DNA from 3 places in the Kitasatospora sp. NPDC096147 genome. Region 3 is predicted to be linked to each of the others. Evidence: riboswitches for the same ligand, from Rfam matches in the RefSeq annotation. Region 3 holds a riboswitch; each other region holds the start of a gene.
The links. A riboswitch is a leader RNA that binds a small molecule or an ion and turns the genes downstream of it on or off. The one in region 3 is predicted to bind S-adenosylmethionine.
Positions count from the first base shown of each region.

Region 1 (7,465 bases), on a different contig from region 3:
GCCCACCACTCGGTGGCGGACCCCCTCCGGGAGCGGTCGGCCCAGTTGCTCGGGGGCGGCGGGCTGCTCGGGCTCGGCCTGCTCGGGCTGCTCGTGGTCGGGCTGCTCGTGGTCGTCGGCGGGCTGCCCGGGGTGCTCGGCTGACGGCTGCTCAGCCGTGGTCTGCTCGGCGGCGGCCGGTGCGACGGCCGCCGGGGCCGGCTCCGCCGGGGGTCGCTGCCCCTGCGGTTCGGCTGTCCCCCTGGCTGCGTCCACCACGTCCTCGGCTCCGATCCTGCTGCTGCGCGGGGTCCGCACGGCCGGTTGCCGCTGCCCTCAAACACACCGCTCTCTGCAATTGTCGCGGGTACCGTGCCCCGGCCCGACCCACGCCACACTCCGGGCGGGCCGGGGCACCCCCGGATCAGGACTCCTACCGGCCCTGCTGCTCCTCCGCGGCCTCCTCGGCACCCGGGCGCGCCACCAGCTCGACCTGGTCGACCGCGTTGCACCAGCGGCAGCGGACCGACTCGACGGTCTCCGCCAGCACCTCGGTCTCCTCCACCTTGGACTCACCGGCCAGGTCGAAGTGGAGGAACTCCACCGTCCGGGCGGAGCGGGTCACGTCGAAGCGGGTGAGGTTGCCGCAGAGCGTGCAGCGCCAGCGGGTCTCGGCGGTGGGGAGGGCGATCGTCATGTGCCTAGTCCTCTCGTTGGTGCCGCGTCGGCGGTCACCCAGGGTCCGGGAGGCCAAGCCTATGGCCTGGCCGCGGCGGGCCGGACCGCCGTCCGCGATCCGGTCGGGTCCCCCACATGCAGCAGGAGCGGGTGTGCCCGCCCGATCCCGGAGGAATGCCTGCACCCATGGCCACCACCGCCCCGGCCCCGGCCGGCACCCGCGACGTCCGGCCGCCCGAGCGGGTGCCCGTGGTCACCTGGACGCTGATCGGACTCAGCCTGCTGGTCCTGCTGGTCTCCCCCAGCGCCGGCCTCAACCCGCGGTACGGCACCGGCCCGGCCCGGGTCTGCGCGGAGCAGCGCTACGAGCAGCGCTGGGGCGCCGTCCCGGCCGAGCTGACGGCGAACCGTCCGCTGACCCGGGATCAGCTCGGCCGGCTGCCACCGGCCCTGCCGGAGTGCCCACCGCTGCCGCCCACGCCCCAGAAGCTGCCGGTGGTCTCGGTGCTGACCGCGCTCTTCGTGCACGCGGGCTGGGCGCACCTGCTGGGCAACCTGCTCTTCCTCTTCGTCTTCGGCCCGGGGGTGGAGCAGCGGTTCGGGCGCGTGCGCTTCCTGCTCGGCTACCTGGCGGTCGGTCATCTGGCCACCTACGGCTGGGCGTTGGCACAGACGGGCGGGCCGGAGTCGGTGCGGGCGCTGGTCGGTGCGTCCGGGGCGATCGCCGGGGTGCTCGGGGCGTACCTGCGGCTGTACCCGAAGGCCCGGGTCACCACCCTGGTGCCGGCCCTGCTCTTCCTGCCGCTGCGCTTCCCGGCCTGGCTGGTGCTCGGGCTGTGGTTCCTGCTCCAGTGGCTGTCGGTCCGCCAGTCCGGCACCGGGGTCGCCTACGCGGTCCACGTCATCGGCTTCGCCGCCGGGTACCTGGGCACCTGGGCGGCCGTTACGCTGGCCCGGAACCCACGGACAGGAGCTTCAGAGTGATCACCGCGATCGTGCTCATCAGGACCAGCGTCGACCGGATCCCCGAGATCGCCGAGGAGATCGCGGCCATCGAGGGCGTCAGCGAGGTCTACTCGGTGACCGGTGGCTACGACCTGGTCGCCATGGTCCGCGTCCGCCACCACGACGACCTCGCGGCCGTCATCCCGGCCCGGCTGAACAAGATCCCGGGCGTCGAGCACACCGAGACCCAGATCGCCTTCCGCACCTACTCCAAGCACGACCTGGAGGCGGCCTTCGCCCTCGGCCTGGACTGACCCGGCACGGCACGGCAGGACGTGACGTCGGGTGGGCGACGTCCGGCGGCAGCGGCCCGGAGGCGCGGGGAACCGCGCGGGGCGGACGGCGACGCACCGGCAGCTGACCCGGCATCAGCCGGTGGCCCGTCCTGCCGTTCCGCTGCGCGCGGCTCCTCGCGCCCCCGGTGCCCCGGGCTTCAGCTGCGGCGGGTGTCCACCACGCAGCGGCCACCCTCGTTCCGGTAGGTCCAGGCCGCCCCGTTGGCGACCAGCTCGCGGACGGCGCCGAGGAAGCGGTCCAGGTGCTCGTCCGGGGTGCCGGCGCCGAACGAGACCCGGATGGCGTTGAGGCTGCGCTCGCCCGGGAGCGAGGACTCGGGGGCGCCGCACTCGGAGGGCGCGGCCTCCTCGCCGCCGAGCAGGGTGCGCACCAGCGGGTGCGCACAGAACAGGCCGTCGCGGACGCCGATGCCGTACTCGGCGGAGAGCGCGGCGGAGAAGTGCGAGCTGTTCCAGCCCTGCACCACGAAGGAGAGCACGCCGACCCGGGCAGCGTCCTCGCCGAACAGGCTGAGCACCCGGACCTCGGGGACCTCGGCCAGGCCGGCCTTCAGACGGGTGATCAGCTCCTGCTCGCGGGCCTCCAGCGCGTCGAAGCCGGCCTCGGTGAGCGCCTTGCAGGCGGAGGCGACGGCGTACGCGCCGATCACGTTCGGGGAGCCGGCCTCGTGCCGGGCCGGGCCGGTCTGCCACTCGACCGCGACCGAGCCGTCCAGCTCGCGGGCCACGGTCCGGCTGGCGCCGCCGCCGGCCAGGTACGGCTCGGCCGCGTCCAGCCAGTCGGCGCGGCCGGCCAGCACCCCGGCACCGAACGGGGCGTAGATCTTGTGGCCGGAGAAGGCGATCCAGTCCACGTCCAGCTCGCGGACCGAGACCCGGTGGTGCGGGGCCAGCTGGGCGGCGTCCAGCACCACCCGGGCGCCGTGGCGGTGGGCGGTCTCGGTCAGCTCGGCGATCGGCCAGAGCTCGCCGGTCACGTTGGAGGCGCCGGTGACGCAGAGCAGGCGGTGCTCGGCCGGGTTCTCGCGCAGCGCCCGGTCGAAGGCCTCGACCGCCTCGGCGTGCGAGCGGGGGGCGCGCAGGTAGGTGACCTTGAGGCCGTTGTGCGCCCAGGGCAGCAGCGAGGCGTGGTGCTCGGTCTCGAAGGCGAAGACCTCGGTGCCGGCCGGGACGGCGGCGGCCAGCAGGTTGAGCGAGTCGGTGGTGGCCCGGGTGAAGACCACCTGGTCGCCCTCGCGCAGGTCGAGGAACTCCTCGACGGTGCGGCGGCTCTGCTCGAACAGGTCGGTGGAGAGCTGGGAGAGGTAGCCGGCGCCGCGGTGCACCGAGCCGTAGTAGGGGGCGTAGGCGGCGACGTCGTCCCAGACCCGCTGGAGCGCCGGGGAGCTGGCGGCGTAGTCGAGGGCAGCGTAGGTGACCTTCTCGCCGGAGGCCAGCGGGACCTCGACGTCGTGACCGAGGACGGCGAGCGGGGCGCAGGTACGGGTGGCAGTCGACATGGGGGTGCACTCCTCGTAAGGTCCGGGACCTCGGGGTGCATCTGTGCCACCGACGTCCGCGCTTGCGCTGCGGACGGATCGCCGCAGTGCCCGGTCCTCACCCAGGGCACCCCGCCACGGACGGAGGGTTGCCGGACAGCAAGCTGGGGCTTGTCGCTGTCACTCATGACCTGGGCAGAACTCTAGGGCGGCTTCCGAAGAGTGGTCAAACGGCATTCCACTATCTGGACGCACCCGGGTACGCCGAAGGCCCGGACCGTGGTCCGGGCCTTCAACTCACCTGTCAGGTACGGGCGGTGGCGGCGGCCCAGTTCTTCAGCAGGGCCTCGGCGGCACCCGAGTCGATCGCCTCGGCGGCCCGGGCCATGCCGGCCCGGAGCTGCTCGGGCAGCGGGGCGTCGGTGAGCTCCAGCGCGGCCAGGGCGGCGGCCGAGTTGAGCAGCACGGCGTCCCGGACGGCGCCGCGCTCCCCCGCCAGCAGGCGGTGCACCACGGCGGCGTTGAACGCCGGGTCGCCACCGCGCAGCGCCTCGATGCCGACCAGCTCGATGCCGACCTCGCGCGGGTCGAAGGAGGTCTCGGTGACCTGACCGTCCTTCACCACCCAGACGTGCGAGGTGGCCGAGATGGTCAACTCGTCGAGGCCGTCGTCACCCCGGAACACCAGCGCGGTGGCCCCCCGGCGGGCCAGCACCCCGGCGATCAGCCCGGCCAGCCGGGTGTCGAAGCAGCCGATGGCGTGGGCGGTCACCCGGGCCGGATTGGTCAGCGGGCCCAGGATGTTGAAGGCCGTCGGCACCCCGAGGTCACGGCGGGCCGGGGCGGCGTGCCGCATCGCGGGGTGGAAGACCGGGGCCGGACAGAAGGTCAGGCCGACCTCCTCGGCGATCTCGGCCACCCGGTGCGGCGGGACGTCCGGGCTGATGCCGAGCTGCTCCAGCACGTCGGTGGCGCCGGTCGAGGAGGAGGCGGCGCGGTTGCCGTGCTTCACCACCTTGGCCCCGGCCGCGGCGGCGACGATCGCCGACATGGTGGAGATGTTGACCGTCTTGGCCCGGTCGCCGCCGGTGCCCACGACGTCCACCGCCGGTCCGGGGACGGTGAGCGGGACGGCGTGGGCGTACATCGAGTCGACCAGCCCGGCGATCTCGTCGACGGTCTCGCCCTTGGCGCGCAGGGCCACCACGAAGCCCGCCACCTGGACGGGGGTGGCCTCGCCGCTCATGATCCGGTCCATCGCCCAGGCGGCGTCGGCCTGGGTGAGGTTCTCACCGGCGAGCAGGGTGCTCAACAGGTCGGGCCAGGTGCGGGCCATGGCTAGCTCCAGTTCTCCGTCTTGACGTGGACTGGAGCCAGCCTAGCGATCCGCGGTGCGGCGGTGCGGCGTTGTTCTTCCCCTTGAGACGGCCGCCGTGGGGTTGACGGGACGTCAGGCCGGAGTGCGGCACCGCTGCGCTCGGCCGGGCGGGCTCGCGCTACGCCGGGGTGCGGCGGGCGACCCGGGCGCGGAGCAGGGTGGCGGCGGACTCGGCGAACGGGACCGGGTCGACGGGGTGCGAGATGGCGGCGTCCGCGCGCGACCAGGCGGCGAGCCAGGAGTCCTGCGGGCGGCCGATCAGCACCAGCACCGGCGGGCAGCCGTAGATCTCGTCCTTGACCTGGCGGGCCACCCCGAGACCGCCGGCCGGGACGGCCTCGCCGTCCAGGACGCAGAGGTCGATGCCGCCCTTCTCCAGGGCGCGCAGGACGGCGGGGACGGTCGCGCACTCCAGCACCTCGACCTCGGGGAGGTCCGCGGCGGGGCGGCGGCCGAGAGCGAGGGTGACCTGCTCGCGGGTGTTGCGGTCGTCGCTGTAGACGAGGACGGTGAGCGTCTCGTCCGTCGTGTGCGCCATGGGCCCTGCTCCCGGTGCTCGTCCTCTTATATGGGTGGTGCGCGCGCGTCGGCTCGACCGGGCCGGGTGTGATCCGGACCACGTTCACTTCCGGATGCTACTCCGCGACGCCCCTCGTGGTGAGCCCCTCGCGCGATCTCGCTGCGCCGGGCCCGCCGCCGCGTCACCCGGTCGGGCGACGGACCGTCACCCGGGGGGCGGAGTCCACCCGGACGGCGGAGGGGCCAAGGGGCAGTAGCCGACGGCCCCTCAGAAGTCCGGGAGCAACACGCGGGGCGAACGGGTGCAGGCACCTTCCGATGAACCGTCAGAAAACGGACACCGGGCCGGTGGAGAGGGTCTCCGACGCCCCGTCGGCTGCCAACGGGGCATACCGCACGCACCGGACACTCCGAGGTACACCCCCCGGCGTGAAGACGGAATAAGGGACCGACATAATGTCCGTCGTGGCGACAGCAACAGCAACAGAAACCGGACACGCGCACGGAGCGGTCAACAGGCCGAACCTCGTCAGCGTCGGAACCATCGTCTGGCTGAGCTCGGAGCTGATGTTCTTCGCGGCCCTGTTCGCGATGTACTTCACCCTCCGCTCGGTCAAGGGGGCTGAGTTCTGGGCCGAGAAGGCCCACGCGCTCAACGTGCCCTTCTCCTCGGTGAACACCACGATCCTGGTGCTCTCCTCGCTCACCTGCCAGCTCGGCGTGTTCGCCGCCGAGCGCGGTGACGTGAAGAAGCTCCGCTCGTGGTTCATCATCACCTTCGTGATGGGCGCGATCTTCATCGGCGGTCAGATCCTCGAGTACACCGAGCTGGTGAAGAAGGACGGCCTCTCGCTGTCCTCCGACCCGTACGGCACGGTGTTCTACCTGACCACCGGCTTCCACGGCCTGCACGTGACGGGTGGTCTGATCGCGTTCCTGCTGGTCCTGGGACGGACGTACGCAGCCAAGCGGTTCACGCACGAGCAGGCCACCGCCGCGATCGTGGTGTCGTACTACTGGCACTTCGTCGACGTCGTGTGGATCGCCCTGTTCGCGACCATCTACCTGATCAAGTAACCAGCTAGATCAGGTCGCTGGCCGCCGGCCGGAGCCCGACACGACCGCACCGACCGACCGCGCGCGGCCCCGCAGCACCCGAGCAGAACGGGTAGCGCGGGGCACGCCCACCCAGCCGACCAGATCCTGACCCCGGGGTTAAATCCGTGAAAAAGCTCTCAGCACGACGGCGCCACCCACTGGCGGCGCTGCTCGTCCTAATCTTCGCCCTGGCGGCAACCGGGGGACTGTACGCCGCGTTCGCGCCCGCCGAGAAGGCGCAGGCCGACAGCTCGTCGCAGTCGCTCGCGATCGATGAGGGCAAGAAGCTCTTCGCCGTCGGCTGCTCCTCCTGCCACGGCCTCAACGGCGAGGGCACCTCGGACGGTCCGAGCCTGGTCGGCGTCGGCTCGGCCGCGGTCGACTTCCAGGTGGGCACCGGCCGGATGCCGGCCCAGCAGCCCGGCGCGCAGGTGCCGAAGAAGAAGGTCATCTACAGCCAGCCCGAGATCGACCAGATGGCCGCCTTCGTGGCCTCGCTCGGCCCCGGCCCGGTCACCCCGGTCGCGGAGCAGTACACCTCCACCAACCCGAACGACGTCGCCAAGGGCGGCGAACTGTTCCGGACCAACTGCGCCCAGTGCCACAACTTCGCCGGCAAGGGCGGTGCCCTCACCAACGGCAAGTACGCCCCGCCGCTGGACGGCGTCGAGGCGAAGCACATCTACGAGGCCATGCAGACCGGCCCGCAGAACATGCCCTCCTTCCCCGACGGCACCATGCCGGAGGAGCAGAAGAAGCAGATCGTGGCCTTCGTCCGCCACACCACGAACGACGAGCCCAACCCCGGTGGTCTCACCCTGGGCAGCCTCGGTCCGGTGACCGAGGGTCTGTTCGGCTGGATCTTCGGCCTCGGCTCGCTCATCGCGGTCGCGATCTGGGTCGCCGCCCACACCACCAAGGCCAAGAAGTCATGAGCCACGACATGTCCAAGGACACCCTGCCGGAGTCCCACGACTCCCACGGCGCCGAGGTCGCGCCGCACGGCGACCCGTTCGCCGACCCCGGGCTGCCGG
Region 1 covers NZ_JBIWFX010000003.1:87,787-95,251, forward strand. Annotated here, with positions in the region: gene ACIRBX_RS10925 (NYN domain-containing protein) at 1-45, opposite strand, end outside; gene ACIRBX_RS10930 (hypothetical protein) at 413-676, opposite strand; gene ACIRBX_RS10935 (rhomboid family intramembrane serine protease) at 844-1,641, shown strand; gene ACIRBX_RS10940 (Lrp/AsnC family transcriptional regulator) at 1,638-1,916, shown strand; gene ACIRBX_RS10945 (aminotransferase class V-fold PLP-dependent enzyme) at 2,096-3,457, opposite strand; SAM riboswitch class IV at 3,511-3,628, opposite strand; gene trpD (anthranilate phosphoribosyltransferase) at 3,741-4,772, opposite strand; gene ACIRBX_RS10955 (hypothetical protein) at 4,933-5,352, opposite strand; gene ACIRBX_RS10960 (heme-copper oxidase subunit III) at 5,790-6,410, shown strand; gene ACIRBX_RS10965 (c-type cytochrome) at 6,557-7,366, shown strand; gene ACIRBX_RS10970 (Rieske 2Fe-2S domain-containing protein) at 7,375-7,465, shown strand, end outside.
Region 1: another riboswitch for S-adenosylmethionine. It lies ahead of ACIRBX_RS10945 (aminotransferase class V-fold PLP-dependent enzyme); the one in region 3 lies ahead of ACIRBX_RS04815 (IclR family transcriptional regulator).

Region 2 (7,465 bases), on a different contig from region 3:
CTCGGAGAGGGCGGCGCAGACCCAGACGGCGGACGGGTCGTCGATCGCCGACAGCCCGGAGACCAGTCCGCCACCGCCTCTGCGCAGGGTGAGCGAACCGTCGTCCTCGGCGGTGAAGGACACCGGCCCCCGGTTGGAGGCCACCAGGATGGGGGCGGCCCCGGTCTGATTCGAACGTGCGGTCGCGTGATCGGCCATGTCACCAACCTTGCCTCTCACCCCCGGGGGCAAACCAGTCGGCACACGGGGCGCGCGCGGAGGCTCACCGAGGGTGGTACTCCGGGACGGTCACCATCGGCGGGCGCTCCAGCGCGCCGACCGGGTGGGTGTGCGCGGTGAACTCCCGGCCGGCCGGGTCCCGGGAGAACTGGGTGAGCAGCGGGCGCACCAGGTCCTGGCCGCTCTTCAGCCGCCCGGTCCGGTCCAGCCGCTCCAGCGCGGTCCGGTAGATGGTCGCGGCCATCCGCCCGAGCGCCTGGCCGTCCTGGTGCCGGTGGTGCCGCACCCCGACGTCCACCTGGGCCAGCGCGTCCAGCCCGGCCAGCTCCAGCGCGTCCACCAGCAGGCCGAGCTCCACCCCGTAGCCGGTGGGGAACGGCAGCCGCTCCAGCAGTGACCGGCGGGCCGCGTACTCACCGCCCAACGGCTGGACGAATCCGGCCAGTTGGGGCCAGTGCAGGTTCAGCAGCGGCCGGGCCACCAGCTCCGTCACCCGCCCGCCGCCGGCCGGCACCACCGCCCCCTCGGTCTCCAGCGGGCGGTCGTACATCGCCTTCACCAGCTCGATCGACGGGTCGGTGAGCAGCGGCCCGACGATCCCGGAGACGAAGGCCGGGTCGAACTCGCGCAGGTCGGCGTCGACGAAGCAGACGATCGCCCCGGAGGTGGCCAGCAGCGAGCGCCAGAGCACCTCGCCCTTGCCGGTCACGGCCGGCAGCCGGGGCAGCAGCTCGTCCCGGTGGACCACCCGGGCCCCGGCCGCCGCGGCCAGCTCGGCCGTCCGGTCGGCCGAGCCGGAGTCCACCACCACCAGCTCGTCCACCAGCGGCAGACGCTCCATCAGCTCGCGGCGGATCACCCGGACGATCTCGCCGACGGTCGGCTCCTCGTCCAGGGCGGGCAGCACCACGCTGATGGTGCCGGCCGGGCCGGCCGCCCGTTTGGCCGTCAGCAGGGCGTCCAGCGGCCGGTCGGCCGCCGTCCAGGAGCGCCGGCGCAGCCAGTCGGACACCTCGGGCAGCAACTCCTCGGCAGGGTCGGACGGCTGAGGCTGGTCGGGCACTGTCTCGTCTCCTCGCGTTTCGCATCTCGTACAGCGGACGGCGGGTCACCGCTCGGGCGCCTTCGGATACAGTCTTCGTACTGCGGTCAGACCTTCGCACGTCGGGGTCGGCCGGAGCGCAGGACCACAACTTCACAGAGCTCATCCAGAGGGACTGAGGGAACGGCCCGTTGACGTCCCGGCAACCTTCTCGCGCGATCCGGCCCATCGGCGGCCACGGCGGGACAGGTGCCAATTCCGTCCTGTGGCGCGCCCGCGTCACGGGGAAGATGAGGAGAAAGGTCTCCGCCACCATGGCCACCGCTGTTTCCGCCGCACCCTCCGTCGACCTCGGCCCCGCCGACCGGCTGTCCTGTCGCGAGTGCGGCACCAAGTTCCCGCTCGGCCCCAGCTTCGCCTGCCTCGAGTGCTTCGGCCCGCTGGAGATCGCCTACGACTTCGGCTCCGAGGACGCGGAGGAGCTGCGCAAGCGGATCGAGGCCGGCCCGGCGTCCATCTGGCGCTACGCCCCGCTGCTGCCCGTCCCGGCCGACGTGGCCTCCAAGCCCAACCTGAACCCGGGCTGGACCCCGCTGGTGAAGGCCGACAACCTCGGCCGCGAGCTCGGCTTCACCGCCCAGCTGCACGTCAAGGACGACTCGGGGAACCCGACCCACTCCTTCAAGGACCGCGTGGTGGCCTGCGCCATCGAGGCGGCGCGCGCCTTCCACTTCACCACCCTCTCCTGCTCCTCCACCGGCAACCTGGCGGGCGCGGTGGGGGCGGCGGCGGCCCGGGCCGGCTTCAAGTCCTGCGTGTTCATCCCGCACGACCTGGAGCAGGGCAAGGTCGTGATGGCCGGCGTCTACGGCGGCGAGCTGGTCGGCATCGAGGGCAACTACGACGACGTGAACCGCTTCTGCTCCGAGCTGATCGGCGACCCGGCCGGCGAGGGCTGGGGCTTCGTCAACGTCAACCTTCGCCCCTACTACGGCGAGGGCTCCAAGACCCTGGCGTACGAGATCTGCGAGCAGCTCGGCTGGCGGCTGCCGGAGCAGATCGTCATCCCGATCGCCTCGGGCTCCCAGCTCACCAAGATCGACAAGGGTCTGCAGGAGCTCATCAAGCTCGGCCTGGTCGAGGACCGGCCCTACAAGATCTTCGGTGCCCAGGCCGAGGGCTGCTCCCCGGTCTCGGCCGCCTTCAAGGCCGGCCGCGACGTGATCAAGCCGGTCAAGCCCGACACCATCGCCAAGTCGCTGGCGATCGGCAACCCGGCCGACGGCCCGTACGTGCTGGACATCGCCCGCCGCACCGGTGGGGCGGTCGAGGACGTCACCGACGCCGAGGTGGTCGAGGCGATCAAGCTGCTGGCCCGCACCGAGGGCATCTTCGCCGAGACGGCCGGCGGGGTGACCATCGGCGTGCTGAAGAAGCTGGTCGAGACCGGGCAGCTCGACCCGGCGAAGGAGACCGTGGCGATCAACACCGGCGACGGCCTGAAGACCCTGGACGCCGTCTCCGACGCCGGGCTCACCGCCACCATCCGCCCGACCCTGGAGTCCTTCCGCGCGGCCGGCCTGGCCTCCGCCTGATCCCCCCTCAGCACCGGTTTAGGAGTACCCCCATGAGCGCCACCGTCCGCATTCCCACCATCCTGCGCACCTACACCGGCGGCGCCGCCGAGGTGGCCGCCGAGGGCGCCACCCTGGCCGCCGTGATCGCCGACCTGGACGCCAACCACCCCGGCATCGCCGCCCGGGTGCTGGACGACGCCGGCAAGCTCCGCCGGTTCGTGAACGTCTACGTCAACGACGACGACGTGCGTTTCGACGAGGGCCTGGAGACCGAGATCAAGGACGGCGCCAACATCTCGATCATTCCGGCGGTGGCCGGGGGCTGCTGAACCCGCTTCGGGAGTACGGCGACGGGCCGTCACCGCGACCGGAACGAATGATTCCGGATATCGGTGGCGGCCCGTCGCACGTCGCGGTGAATTTCCGTCAGGTCGCAGGCGGTAGAGTGCGGATGCGGATCGGATGTTTCGAATCCCGATCGGTGGTGCGGCTGAGTCGTGCACGGAGGGCCCGTCCGGCGGCTGAGACGTGGGGCGGTCGCGCTGAGACGCGAACTGTCAGGCCAGTGTCAGGAATCTGACGGAGTTTCATCCCGTTAGGTCCGCTATGTCCCGCGCGAATTGCCGCCCCTTGAGGCTTTCCTCCCGTCACATCCCTTTCGTCATACGGCGAATTCGGCGAAGTTGACCCTGTTGCAGAGGGCGTCTGTCCGGATACATTCAGCGGCGGTCGGCGCGTTCGAGTGTTGACCGCGGCTGCGCCCAGGGGGGGTTCCCTCGGGCGTGTGCCGGTACAGACCTGGGTCCGCATCCTGTGGACCCGCGAAGGGCCAGCACAGCACAAGGGGAGTTCGGAATGGCTCAGGGCACCGTCAAGTGGTTCAACGCGGAGAAGGGCTACGGCTTCATCGCGGTCGACGGTGGTGCGGACGTGTTCGTCCACTACAGCGCGATCCAGATGGACGGCTACCGCACCCTCGAGGAGGGCCAGCGGGTCGAGTTCGAGATCTCCCAGGGGCAGAAGGGCCCGCAGGCGGACATGGTCCGCGCGGCGGTCTGACCTTCCGCACCTGCGGACCTCGGCTCGGCTTCGGGCTGGCAGTCTCCACGCTTCACCGGAAGGCCCGTACGACACCCGTCGTACGGGCCTTCCGACGTCCCCGGCCGGCGCACCGGCACGGGCGCGCGTATCACGATTGGGCTTGCACTCGATACCCGAGAGTGCTAATCATTGGCGTTAGCACTCACAGCATGAGAGTGACAACGGACCGGGTCGGTGAGGCCCCCGGGAGCGGTAGGGGACGAGACCCCCGCACACCAGGGCCGTCCGTCGCGGGCGCCCTCCGGTCCGGCGCAGTCGACGTGTCCTGGAGGACCACTTCCGATGGCCAAGATCATCGCTTTTGACGAGGAAGCTCGCCGCGGACTCGAGCGCGGCATGAACCAGCTTGCCGACGCCGTCAAGGTGACGCTGGGCCCCAAGGGCCGCAACGTCGTCCTTGAGAAGAAGTGGGGCGCCCCCACGATCACCAACGACGGCGTCTCCATCGCCAAGGAGATCGAGCTCGAGGACCCGTACGAGAAGATCGGCGCGGAGCTCGTCAAGGAGGTCGCCAAGAAGACCGACGACGTCGCGGGTGACGGCACCACCACCGCCACCGTGCTGGCCCAGGCGCTCGTCCGCGAGGGTCTGCGCAACGTCGCCGCCGGCGCCAACCCGATGGCCCTCAAGCGCGGCATCGAGAAGGCCGTCGCGGCCGTCTCCGACCAGCTGCTGGCCCAGGCCAAGGACGTGGAGACCAAGGAGCAGATCGCCTCCACCGCCTCCATCTCGGCCGCCGACACCCAGATCGGCGAGCTCATCGCCGAGGCGATGGACAAGGTCGGCAAGGAAGGCGTCATCACCGTCGAGGAGAGCAACACCTTCGGTCTGGAGCTCGAGCTCACCGAGGGCATGCGCTTCGACAAGGGCTACATCTCGGCCTACTTCGCCACCGACCTGGAGCGCATGGAGTCCTCCTTCGAGGACCCGTACATCCTGATCGCCAACTCCAAGATCGGCTCGGTCAAGGACCTGCTGCCGCTGCTGGAGAAGGTCATGCAGAGCGGCAAGCCGCTCGTCATCATCGCCGAGGACGTCGAGGGCGAGGCCCTGTCGACCCTGGTCGTGAACAAGATCCGCGGCACCTTCAAGTCCGTCGCCGTCAAGGCCCCGGGCTTCGGCGACCGCCGCAAGGCCATGCTCGGCGACATCGCCATCCTCACCGGTGGCACCGTGATCTCCGAGGAGGTCGGCCTCAAGCTGGAGAACGCCGGTCTCGACCTGCTGGGCACCGCCCGCAAGGTGGTCATCACCAAGGACGAGACCACCATCGTCGACGGTGGCGGCGACAGCGACCAGGTCGCCGGCCGGGTCAACCAGATCCGCGCCGAGATTGAGAACTCCGACTCGGACTACGACCGCGAGAAGCTCCAGGAGCGCCTGGCCAAGCTCGCCGGTGGCGTCGCCGTCATCAAGGCCGGTGCCGCGACCGAGGTCGAGCTCAAGGAGCGCAAGCACCGCATCGAGGACGCCGTCCGCAACGCGAAGGCCGCCGTCGAGGAGGGCATCGTCGCCGGTGGTGGCGTCGCGCTGCTGCAGGCCGGTGTCGCCTTCGACAAGCTGGAGCTGACCGGCGACGAGGCCACCGGTGCCAACATCGTGCGCGTCGCGCTCGAGGCCCCGATCAAGCAGATCGCCACCAACGCCGGCCTCGAGGGTGGCGTCGTCGTGGAGAAGGTCCGCAACCTCGAGTCCGGTTGGGGCCTGAACGCCGCGACCAACGAGTACGTCGACCTGATCGCCGCCGGCATCATCGACCCGGCCAAGGTCACCCGCTCCGCGCTGCAGAACGCCGCCTCCATCGCGGCGCTCTTCCTCACCACCGAGGCCGTCATCGCCGACAAGCCGGAGAAGGCCGCCGCGGCCGCCGGCGGCGGCATGCCGGGCGGTGACATGGACTTCTGATCCTCCCGAGGATCGGCAGCTCCGGAACGTCCGTCAGGGCGGTCTCCCCTCACCGGGGAGGCCGCCCTGCGGCGTTCTCGCTCCCGTCACTCATTCGTGCGACGCTGACCCCATGAGCGGTCTCGACGGTGGTGACGAGGACTACTTTGAGGGCGAACAGCGGGAAGGGAGTTCGCCGATGACTGCGACGGTGGTCGAGCACGGGACGCAGTGGGAGTACCTGCTGCGCACCTGGCGCGAGCTGGACGTCCCTGAGGGCTGGCGGGCCGAGGTAGAAGGAGGACGGATCCTCTTGGCACCACCACCTGGCAAGGGGCACAACTACATCGCGGGAGAGGTGCACACCGCGCTCCTGCGCTGCCTCAGCGCCGACGTCGGGGTGTACCAGACCCTCGGGACGCAGATCGCCCGCCTGCAGAAGGTCTGCGTGCCCGACCTGGTGGTCGTGGAGAAGTCGGCCCTGACCGGATCGCCGGATCCGGACGCCGACCCGGTGGACGCAGCCGACGTCCTGATGGCGGTGGAGATCACCTCCTCCGGGAACGCCCGGCACGACCGGACGAAGAAGCTCTGGGCCTACGCCCACGCGCCCGTGCCGCTCTACCTGCTGATCGACCGCTTCGACGAGCACGAGCCGACCGTCACGCTGTTCTCCAAGCCGCTCAACGGCGCCTACCAGGTGAGCGTGCGCACCCCCTTCGGCAAGCCGGTCGCGCTGCCCGGGCCGTTCGACGTGGAGTTGGCCACCGAGGGCTTCCCGCTGCCGGGCTGAGCGACAATGGGGGGATGAGCTCCCAAGACATCGAAGGCGCGCTGCACGCCGCGCGGGCGTTGATCCTGGCCGATCTGACGGCGCGTGACGTGGCCGACCCGCAGGTGGTCTCGCTGGTCGAGGAGGTGCTCACCAAGCGGCGCTGGTGGGTGGAGCAGTGGCCGGCGGGGGCCGAGTACGTGGCGGGGCTGGTGGCCCAGGACGTGCAGGACGGGCTGCTGGAGGGGTACGGGCGGTGGCCGGTGTGCCAGGGCTGTGCCGCCGACGGGGACCCGCACGCGCTGTCGGTGGAGCCGGAGTTGGGCCCCGAGCCGCACTGGGTGTGCGGCAAGGAGGGCGTGGTGGTGGCCCCGGTCGGGTCGCTGACGTGATCCTGATCGATCCGCCCTCCTGGCCGGGGCACGGGAAGCACTGGTCCCACCTGGTCAGCGACGTCTCGTACGCCGAGCTGCACGCCTTCGCGGAGCGCCTGGGCGCGCCCGCGAGGGGCTTCGAGCGGGACCACTACGACATCCCCGCGCACTGGTACGAGAAGGCGGTGGCGCTCGGCGCCGAGCCGGTCGGCAGCAAGGAGCTGGTGGCCCGGCTCACCGCCGCCGGGCTGCGCCGCCGCAAGGCGGAGGTCCGGGGCGCGCGCCCCGCCTGACGAACCTGGCCTGACGGCCCGTCGGCCGGCCTGTCGAGGGCTCTCCCGGTGCCGTCGGGCCCGAGGTTCGACGGACCTTCCCCGACCACCCCGTCGGACAGGCCCGTACTCCGGGGACAGCGGTGCTCGCCGCGCCACCCGTGCGAGGCCCGCTCCGCGGGTCGACTCCCGCCGACCGCAGCGGTCGCACCGGCTCCGCCGGC
Region 2 covers NZ_JBIWFX010000014.1:88,780-96,244, forward strand. Annotated here, with positions in the region: gene ACIRBX_RS31615 (trehalose-6-phosphate synthase) at 1-198, opposite strand, end outside; gene ACIRBX_RS31620 (glucosyl-3-phosphoglycerate synthase) at 263-1,243, opposite strand; SAM riboswitch class I at 1,421-1,558, shown strand; gene thrC (threonine synthase) at 1,576-2,856, shown strand; gene ACIRBX_RS31630 (ubiquitin-like small modifier protein 1) at 2,889-3,167, shown strand; gene ACIRBX_RS31635 (cold-shock protein) at 3,694-3,897, shown strand; gene groL (chaperonin GroEL) at 4,222-5,844, shown strand; gene ACIRBX_RS31645 (Uma2 family endonuclease) at 6,023-6,616, shown strand; gene ACIRBX_RS31650 (hypothetical protein) at 6,631-6,987, shown strand; gene ACIRBX_RS31655 (DUF4031 domain-containing protein) at 6,984-7,262, shown strand.
Region 2: another riboswitch for S-adenosylmethionine. It lies ahead of thrC (threonine synthase); the one in region 3 lies ahead of ACIRBX_RS04815 (IclR family transcriptional regulator).

Region 3 (7,465 bases):
GCCACCGGGGCGCCGCGGTGGGCGGCGTAGACGGTGCCGAACGCACCGCTGCCGAGCGGCTTGCCGACCGTCCACGGGCCGATCCGGTAGCCGGCCGGCACGGACAGCCGGTCCGACGGTCCGTCAGGGGGCGCCGTCACCAGCCCGCACCCCCGGCGGCGGCCGCTCCCGGCCCTCCCCCGGATCCGGGGCACGGGCCCGGCCCCGGTGCGGGCCGCGACCCCCCGGCCGGCTCCGTCCTCCGTCCGGGCACCATGATGATGCTGTGCACGCGCCGCCACCCTTCCCCCGTTGTGGTGAAGGAAGGGTAGCGAGGGGCGTGGCCCGTTCACCTGAGGATTTCCGGCCGGGCAACTGCCGTCCGGGCCCTCCGTGCACGGCGGATCAGCACTCCCCCCCTGCCACACGAAGCCCGCGACGATCCGGCCACCGCCCGGGAAGCTGCCCCGGCCCTCGCCCGGGCCCTGGTGCAGGCACTGGCCCCCGCCACCGCCGAAGCTGACCTGGACGTGGTCGTCACCGGGCTGCACCGAGCCGTTGTCGAAGTACGAGCGGCGGAAGCCGCAGTCGCTCACCGGCCGGTCGGCATCGGACCGGCAGACCGCAGCCAGGCCGACAGCACCGCCCGTCCCCCGTGTCCGCGCACCGCACACCCCTCCTCCGGCAGCCGCCACAGCCCCGCCCGCGCGGCCCCGCCGCCCTCCTGCCGACGCGGGGGCCACCCGACCGCCTGTGACCTCCCAGAGTCCGGCTAGGCTCGCCCCGGACGATCACGACGCGGGTCGTCCACCGAGCGGACGCACCGGGTGAACGGGCCGGGTGAACGGGCCGGGTGAACGGGCCGGGTGAACGGGCCGGGTGAACGGGCCGGACGGACCAACCGGAAGAGGGCGGGCGCGAGTTGACCGGCTGGACGAAGGCGCTGGACGCGGCCGGCATCACCGACCCCGGGCTGCGGGAGGACTACACCCGGCAGCGGGAGCAGGTGACGCGGTACCGCCGCGAGGCCGCGCTCGCGGCCCGGCTCCTGCTGCCCGCACGGCTGGTGCCGCACGTGATCGCCGCCACCGCCTACATGCACCGCACCGACACCCTGCTCGACAGCGGCCCGCTGGACGGGCGCCGCGCCGCATACGCGCAGTGGGAGCTGGAGGTGACCGGGGCGCTGGCGGACGGCGGCACGGACCACCCCGAGCTCCGCCCGTTCCTGCACACCGTCGCGGCCCACCCCGCCCTGCGCACCCTGGTGCCGCAGCACCTGGCCGGCTCCCTCGCCGACCTCGACTTCACCGGCTTCGCCACCGAGGCGGAGTACCAGACCTACCTGGACGTCTACGCGCTGCCGGCCTTCATGGTGGTCGCCACCGTGCTCGGCCCGCCCGGCGACCAGAGCGCCTACCGAGCCGCCTGCCGCACCTACCTGGACGCGAGCCAGCGCATCGACTTCGTCGCCGACCTCGCCGAGGACCTGGCCGACGGCCGCCTGACCCTCTCGCAGGAGGCACTCGACCGGCACGGCGTCACCCGCGCCGACCTGGTGGCGGGCACCGGTCTGCCCGCCGTCCGGGCCCTGATCACCGATCAGCTCGACCTGGCCGGCCGCACGCTCGCCGAGGGCCGGAGCGTGATCGACCTGGCCCCGCCCGCGCACCGGCCGATGGTCCGCTGCATGGTCGGCCTGGACGCCCTCACCGCCACCGCCGCCCGGGCCGATCCGGCCGCCCTGCTGCGCCGCCCGGTCGGCCCGCCGAAGGGCGCGGCGCTGCGGCTGCTCGCCCGCGAGTACCTCCGCTCCCGCCGGTCCGCCGGCTGACCGTCTCCCGGCCGACGCCCCCTCGGCCGACGCCCGGCTGACGGTCCGTCGGGCTGGTTCGGCGGCCATGACCGACACTGAGCCCGGCACCGACCACTGGACGTCGCCACCCGACCGCCCGGTGCACGGCCGGGGCGAGTGCACCGTCACCGTCCTCCACCCGCCGTTGCCGGCCGGCACCGGCCGGTCCACCCGGGAGACGGTCGCCGCACCGCACCGGCCGACCGCCGGGCGGCGGCCACGCTCAGGACTGCCGGACGGCCTCCGTCAGACGGTCGGCCGCCTCCACCACCGCGTGGGCGAGCCGCGCCCCGGGGTGCCGGCTCAGCCGCTCGATCGGGCCGGAGACGGTAACGGCGGCCACCACCCGGTTGGACGGACCGCGCACCGGTGCCGAGACCGAGGCCACCCCGAGCTCCCGCTCGCCGACCGCCTGCGCCCAGCCCCGCCGCCGCACCCCGCTCAGCGCGGTGGCCGTGAAGCTGGCCCCCTGCAGCCCCCGGTGCAGCCGCTCCGGCTCCTCCCAGGCCAGCAGGATCTGCGCCGCCGCACCCACCCGCATCGGGAGCGTCACCCCCACCGGGACGGTGTCGCGCAGGCCGGAGAGCCGTTCGGCGGCGGCCACGCAGATCCTCATCTCGCCCTGCCGCCGGTAGAGCTGGGCACTCTCCCCGGTGACGTCGCGCAGGTGCGCGAGCACCGAGCCGGCCGCCGCCAGCAGGCGGTCCTCACCGGCGGCCGCCGAGAGTTCGCCGATCCGGGCGCCGAGCGTGAAGCGGCCCTCGACGTCGCGCGCGACCAGCCGGTGCTGCTCCAGGGCGACCGCCAGCCGGTGGGCGGTGGGCCGGGCCAGGCCGGTGGCGGCGACCAGCCCGGCCAGCGTGGTCGGCCCGGCCTCCAGGGTGCCGAGGATGGAGGTGACCTTGTCGAGGACGCCGACGCCGCTGGTGGTTTCCATGGATGTACTCCGTCTCAGGTCCCGCGAGCGGCGGGTGGCGGCGCTCGCGGAGGGCTCCGTACGGGGAGCCCAGGGGGTGGTCAGCGAGGGAAGGCCGCAGAAGTGGGCCGGGGTCCTGCGCCAGACACAGAACGGGTACGCGAAAGCGCCGGGGTGGGAAGCGCCCGGACGAAGGACAGCACAGAGAGCACCGTGTCTCCTCATCTTTCCCGCGCCACAGTGGCGGCAGGCCGGAGTTGGCACTGCTCCCGGACGGCACGGCGCGTACTTCGGACGCCGGTTCGACCGGGGAGTTGCCGGGGCTTCGTAGGGCCGGTCCCTCCACCCCTCTGGATGATTCGCGAGGAACCATATCAAGACCCCGGGCCGCCGTGCCGGGCCTCCCCCCACCTCGTCCGGAACCGCTCCCCCACCGGCCCCCGTCGGCCGGAATCGCCCCCTCGGGTGATCCACGTTGGTAGCGTCGCGGCATGACGGACCAGCGATCGGCAGAACACCGGTACGAACCAAGCGGACTGACACGGCGTCAGACCCTCGCCGCACTCGGCGCCGGCGGAGCGGCCTGGCTGCTGCGGGGCACGGTCGGACCGGACAGCGCCCGGGCGGTCGGCACCGCCCCCGCCGACCTCCCCGGCGGGCTGGTCCCGTACCAGCGGGAGTACCGGAACTGGGCCGGCGAGGTGCGCACCGATCCGCTCTGGGTCTGCGAGCCCACCACCCCGGAGCACGTGGCCGAGCTGGCCGACTGGGCCCGCACGGCCGGCTGGCGGCTGCGCCCGCAGGGGCACCGGCACGGCTGGGCCCCGCTCACCGTCGCCCCGGACACCCCTTCCTCGGCCCGCGTCCTGCTGCTCGACACCACCCGCCACCTCACCGCGATCACCCTGCCCACCGGGCAGGTGGCCGGCGCCCCGACCGTCCGGGTGCAGGCCGGCGCCTCGATGGAGGAACTGCTGGCCCGCCTCGGCGAGCAGGGCCTCGGCGTCGCCGGCTGCCCGGCCCCGGGCGACCTCACCGTCGGCGGTGTGCTCGCCATCGGCGGCCACGGCACCGGCGTCCCGGCGGCCGGCGAGACCACGCCCGCCGGCCACGGCCACGGCTCGCTCTCCAACCAGGTGGTCTCGCTCACCGCCGTGGTCTGGGACCCGGCCGCCGGGCGGTACCTGCCGCGCACGTTCGACCGCACCGAGGCCGAGGCCGGGGCGCTGCTGGTCCAGCTCGGCCGGGCCTTCCTCACCGAGGCGGTGCTCCGGGTCGGCCCGGACCGGCCGCTGCGCTGCCTCAGCCGGGTCGACGTCCCGGCCACCGAACTGTTCGCCGCCCCGGGCGGCCCCGGCGCCGCCGGCAGCGCCGGTGCCCGCACCTTCGCCTCCTTCGTCGACCGGGACGGCCGGGCCGAGGCGATCTGGTACGCCTTCACCACCCACCCCTGGCTCAAGACCTGGCGGGTCACCCCGACCCGACCGCTCACCGCCCGGAGCGTCGACGAGCCGTACAACTACCCCTTCTCCGACAACATCCCCCAGCCGGTCGCCGAGCTGGCCGGACAACTGGTCTCCGGTGCGCCGGAGTTGGCCCCGGTCTTCGGCCAGCTCCAGTACCTGATCACCAAGATCGGGCTGACCGGGGACCTCACCGACGTCCTCCTGTCCAGCGGCCTGCTGCGCACCCTGCTGACCGGCGAGCTGCTCACCCACCTGCTGGCCGGCGGCCTGCGCTCCGACCTCTGGGGCCCCTCCCGCCACCTGCTCCAGTACATCCGGCCGACCACCCTGCGGGTCACCGCCAACGGCTACGCGGTGCACCTGCGGCGGGCCGACCTCCAGTGGGCGGTGCACTCCTTCACCACCACCTACCAGCGCCTGCTGACGGAGTACCAGCAGCGCGGCGAGTACCCCGTCAACGGCGCCGTCGAGATCCGCGTCACCGGCCTCGACGACCCCGCCGCCACCGGCATCCCCGGCGCCCGGCCCGCCCTGCTCTCGGCCCTCCGCCCCGACCCCGCCCACCCGGACCGCGACACCGCCCTCTGGCTGGACGTCCTCACCCTCCCCGGCACCCCCGGCCTGCACCGCTTCTGCCGCGAGCTCGAACAGGCCCTGCTCGCCGCCTTCGACGGCACCCGCGCCGCCCTCCGCGTCGAGTGGTCCAAGGGCTGGGCCTACACCGACACCGCCGCCTGGTCCGACCCCGGCGTCCTCGCCACCACCATCCCCGCCTCCTTCCCCGAGTGGACCGAGGCCGTCACCACCCTCGACCGCCTCGACCCCCACCACGTCTTCGGCAACCCGTTCCTGGACGGCCTGCTGCGCACGCCGTAGCCGGCGGCGACCGCTCCCCGGAGGTCCCCGCCGTGCACTTGGTGGCCGACCGTCCGAATCCTTTCGCCGCCCCGGTGACTCTCATGACCGCAGGGCCGCACCGCGCGCGGTGCGGCCCTGCGGTCCCGACACCGCGAGCACCGAGAGGCCCGTCATGAACCTCCCCTCCCCCACCGCCCCCGTCCGTGGCGTACTGCTGGTGCACGGCGCCTGGCACACCGGGCACGCCTGGGACGGTGTCGCGGCCGGCCTGCGGACCCTCGGGGTCCCGGTGGCCGTCGCCGAGCTGCACCGGGGCTCGCTGGCCGCCGACATCGCCGCGGCCGAGGACGCCCTGGACCGGCTGTCCGGGAACGGCCCGGCCGTGGCCTGCGGCCACTCCTACGGCGGCGCCGTGATCACCGGCCTCGCCCCCGAACGGGTCGACCACCTGGTGTACCTGGCGGCGATGATGCCCGACCACGGCGAGACCGCGCTCGGTCTGCTCGCCGGTGCGCCGCCCACCGCCCTGGCGACCGCCATGGTCGGCGACCGGGCGGGTGTCACCACCATCGCCCCCGGGGCGGCGGGCGAGCTGTTCCACGGACAACTCGGCACCGCCGAACGGGCCCGCCACACCGCCGGCCTGGTCCCGCAGGCGATGGCCGCCGGGCTGCACCCGACGGCCTCCCCCGCCTGGCGCGAACGGCCGAGCACCTACGTGGTCTGCTCCGAGGACCGCGCCGTGCACCCCGAGTTGCAGGGGCGGTTCGCCGCCCGCGCCACCCACGTCCTCACCTGGCGCAGTGACCACGGGGCGTTCGCGTCCCACCGGGACGAGACCGTCGGGCTGCTGCACCGACTGGCCACCACCGGCAGCCCGGCCCGGCAGGAGGAGTGACGCACCGTCAACGGGCTGGCTGCGGCACCTCCGGGGCCAGCGAGTTGCCCGCCGGGATCCGGCCGCAGTCGGTGGGGGCGGGGCGCCCCGCGAAGCGGTCGTTCAGCCAGCCGAGGGCGCCGGGGGCCCAGGCGACGGCCGCGCCGAGGTGGCTGAGCAGGTCGTACTGGTCGTAGGCGATGCGGCCGTTGCCGATGGCGCAGTACTGTCGGGCGAGCGCCCGGACGTCACCGGCGACCATCACGCCGTCGCCGGTGCCGATGCCGGCCGGGCTGGCGAAGGTGCCCTCCAGGACGCCGCCGTTGCCCTGGGCGATGTGGCCGGGGACGGTCGGGGTGGGGGCCGAACCGAGGTTGATCCGGTTCACCGCGTCGACGAAGGCCGGCACCGAATTCGGGTCGGAGTACTGGGACTTGGCCATCTTCTTCCAGGTCAGCCCCGGGTAGTGGCCGACCGCGTCGATGATCGACCCGTCCTCCAACTGCCGGTAGACCGACAGGCCGTAGTCGTTCAGGTAGGGCTTGAGGTCGATCCCGAAGGAGCGGGAGACCCCGATCACCGCCATCGGGATCACACCGCTCCAGGCCAGCGAGCCGTCCACGTACTTGAGGTTGTGCGCCGGCGCCACCAGCAGGCCGCCCTCGGTGAAGCCGACCAGCCTGGCGTTGACGTCCGGCGCGTAGCCCGGGGCGAGGGCGGCGGCCCAGTTGGTGGCGATGGCACCGCCGGAGTAGCCCATCAGGCCGAAGCGCGTGTCGGCGTTCATGCCGGTGGCCTCGGACCGGGTGGCGGCGCGGATCGAGTCCAGGGTGTTGGTGCCGTACTCCGGGCCGGCCGCGAAGTCGGCGGTCTGCCCCTCGGTGTCCGGGATGACGACGTTGTAACCCTGCGTCAGGAGCGGCACCAGGAAGAGCGCTTCGGCGTTCGGGATCAGCCCGCCGAGGCTCAGGTCGCCGGCCACCGCGCGGGACGGGCCGTCCGCCGGGTCGAGCGAGTCGTAGAAGGACTGGTACGAGACCGCCCGGCTGGAATCACCCGTCAGGCTGCGGACCACGGTGGTGACGTTGGCCGCCGGGCGGCCCTGGGCGTCGGTGGTGCGGTAGAGGAGCTGGACCGCCCGGACGGGGGTCGGGAGCCCCACCACGTGGTAGGCCAGGGTCCGGGTCTTCAGGACGGTGCCCGGCGCGAGCGAGGCCAGCGGCGTGCTGCCGTCGTAGCGGTAGAACGCGTCGCCCGCGGCGGCGGTCACCTGCGCAGCGGCCGGGACGGCGGTGGCGGCCAGGGTGGTGGCGGCCAGCGCGGCGGTGACGGCGGCGGCGAGCAGGCGGGAGGTGTTCGTGCGCATGCGGCTCCCCCGTGGGGTGGGTGGGTGTGAGGGTCCGGTGCACGGCACGGGTGGGGTCCGCGCACGTGGGGTGGTACACCGGTGGGCGTGTTACCAACTGGTAGGAAACGTCCCGGAGAACATGATGACTGCGGTACGGCGGGGTGTC
Region 3 covers NZ_JBIWFX010000001.1:1,112,636-1,120,100, forward strand. Annotated here, with positions in the region: gene ACIRBX_RS04805 (serine/threonine-protein kinase) at 1-140, opposite strand, end outside; gene ACIRBX_RS04810 (phytoene/squalene synthase family protein) at 902-1,813, shown strand; gene ACIRBX_RS04815 (IclR family transcriptional regulator) at 2,058-2,771, opposite strand; SAM riboswitch class I at 2,969-3,111, opposite strand; gene ACIRBX_RS04820 (cholesterol oxidase substrate-binding domain-containing protein) at 3,242-5,092, shown strand; gene ACIRBX_RS04825 (alpha/beta hydrolase) at 5,247-5,972, shown strand; gene ACIRBX_RS04830 (lipase family protein) at 5,980-7,317, opposite strand.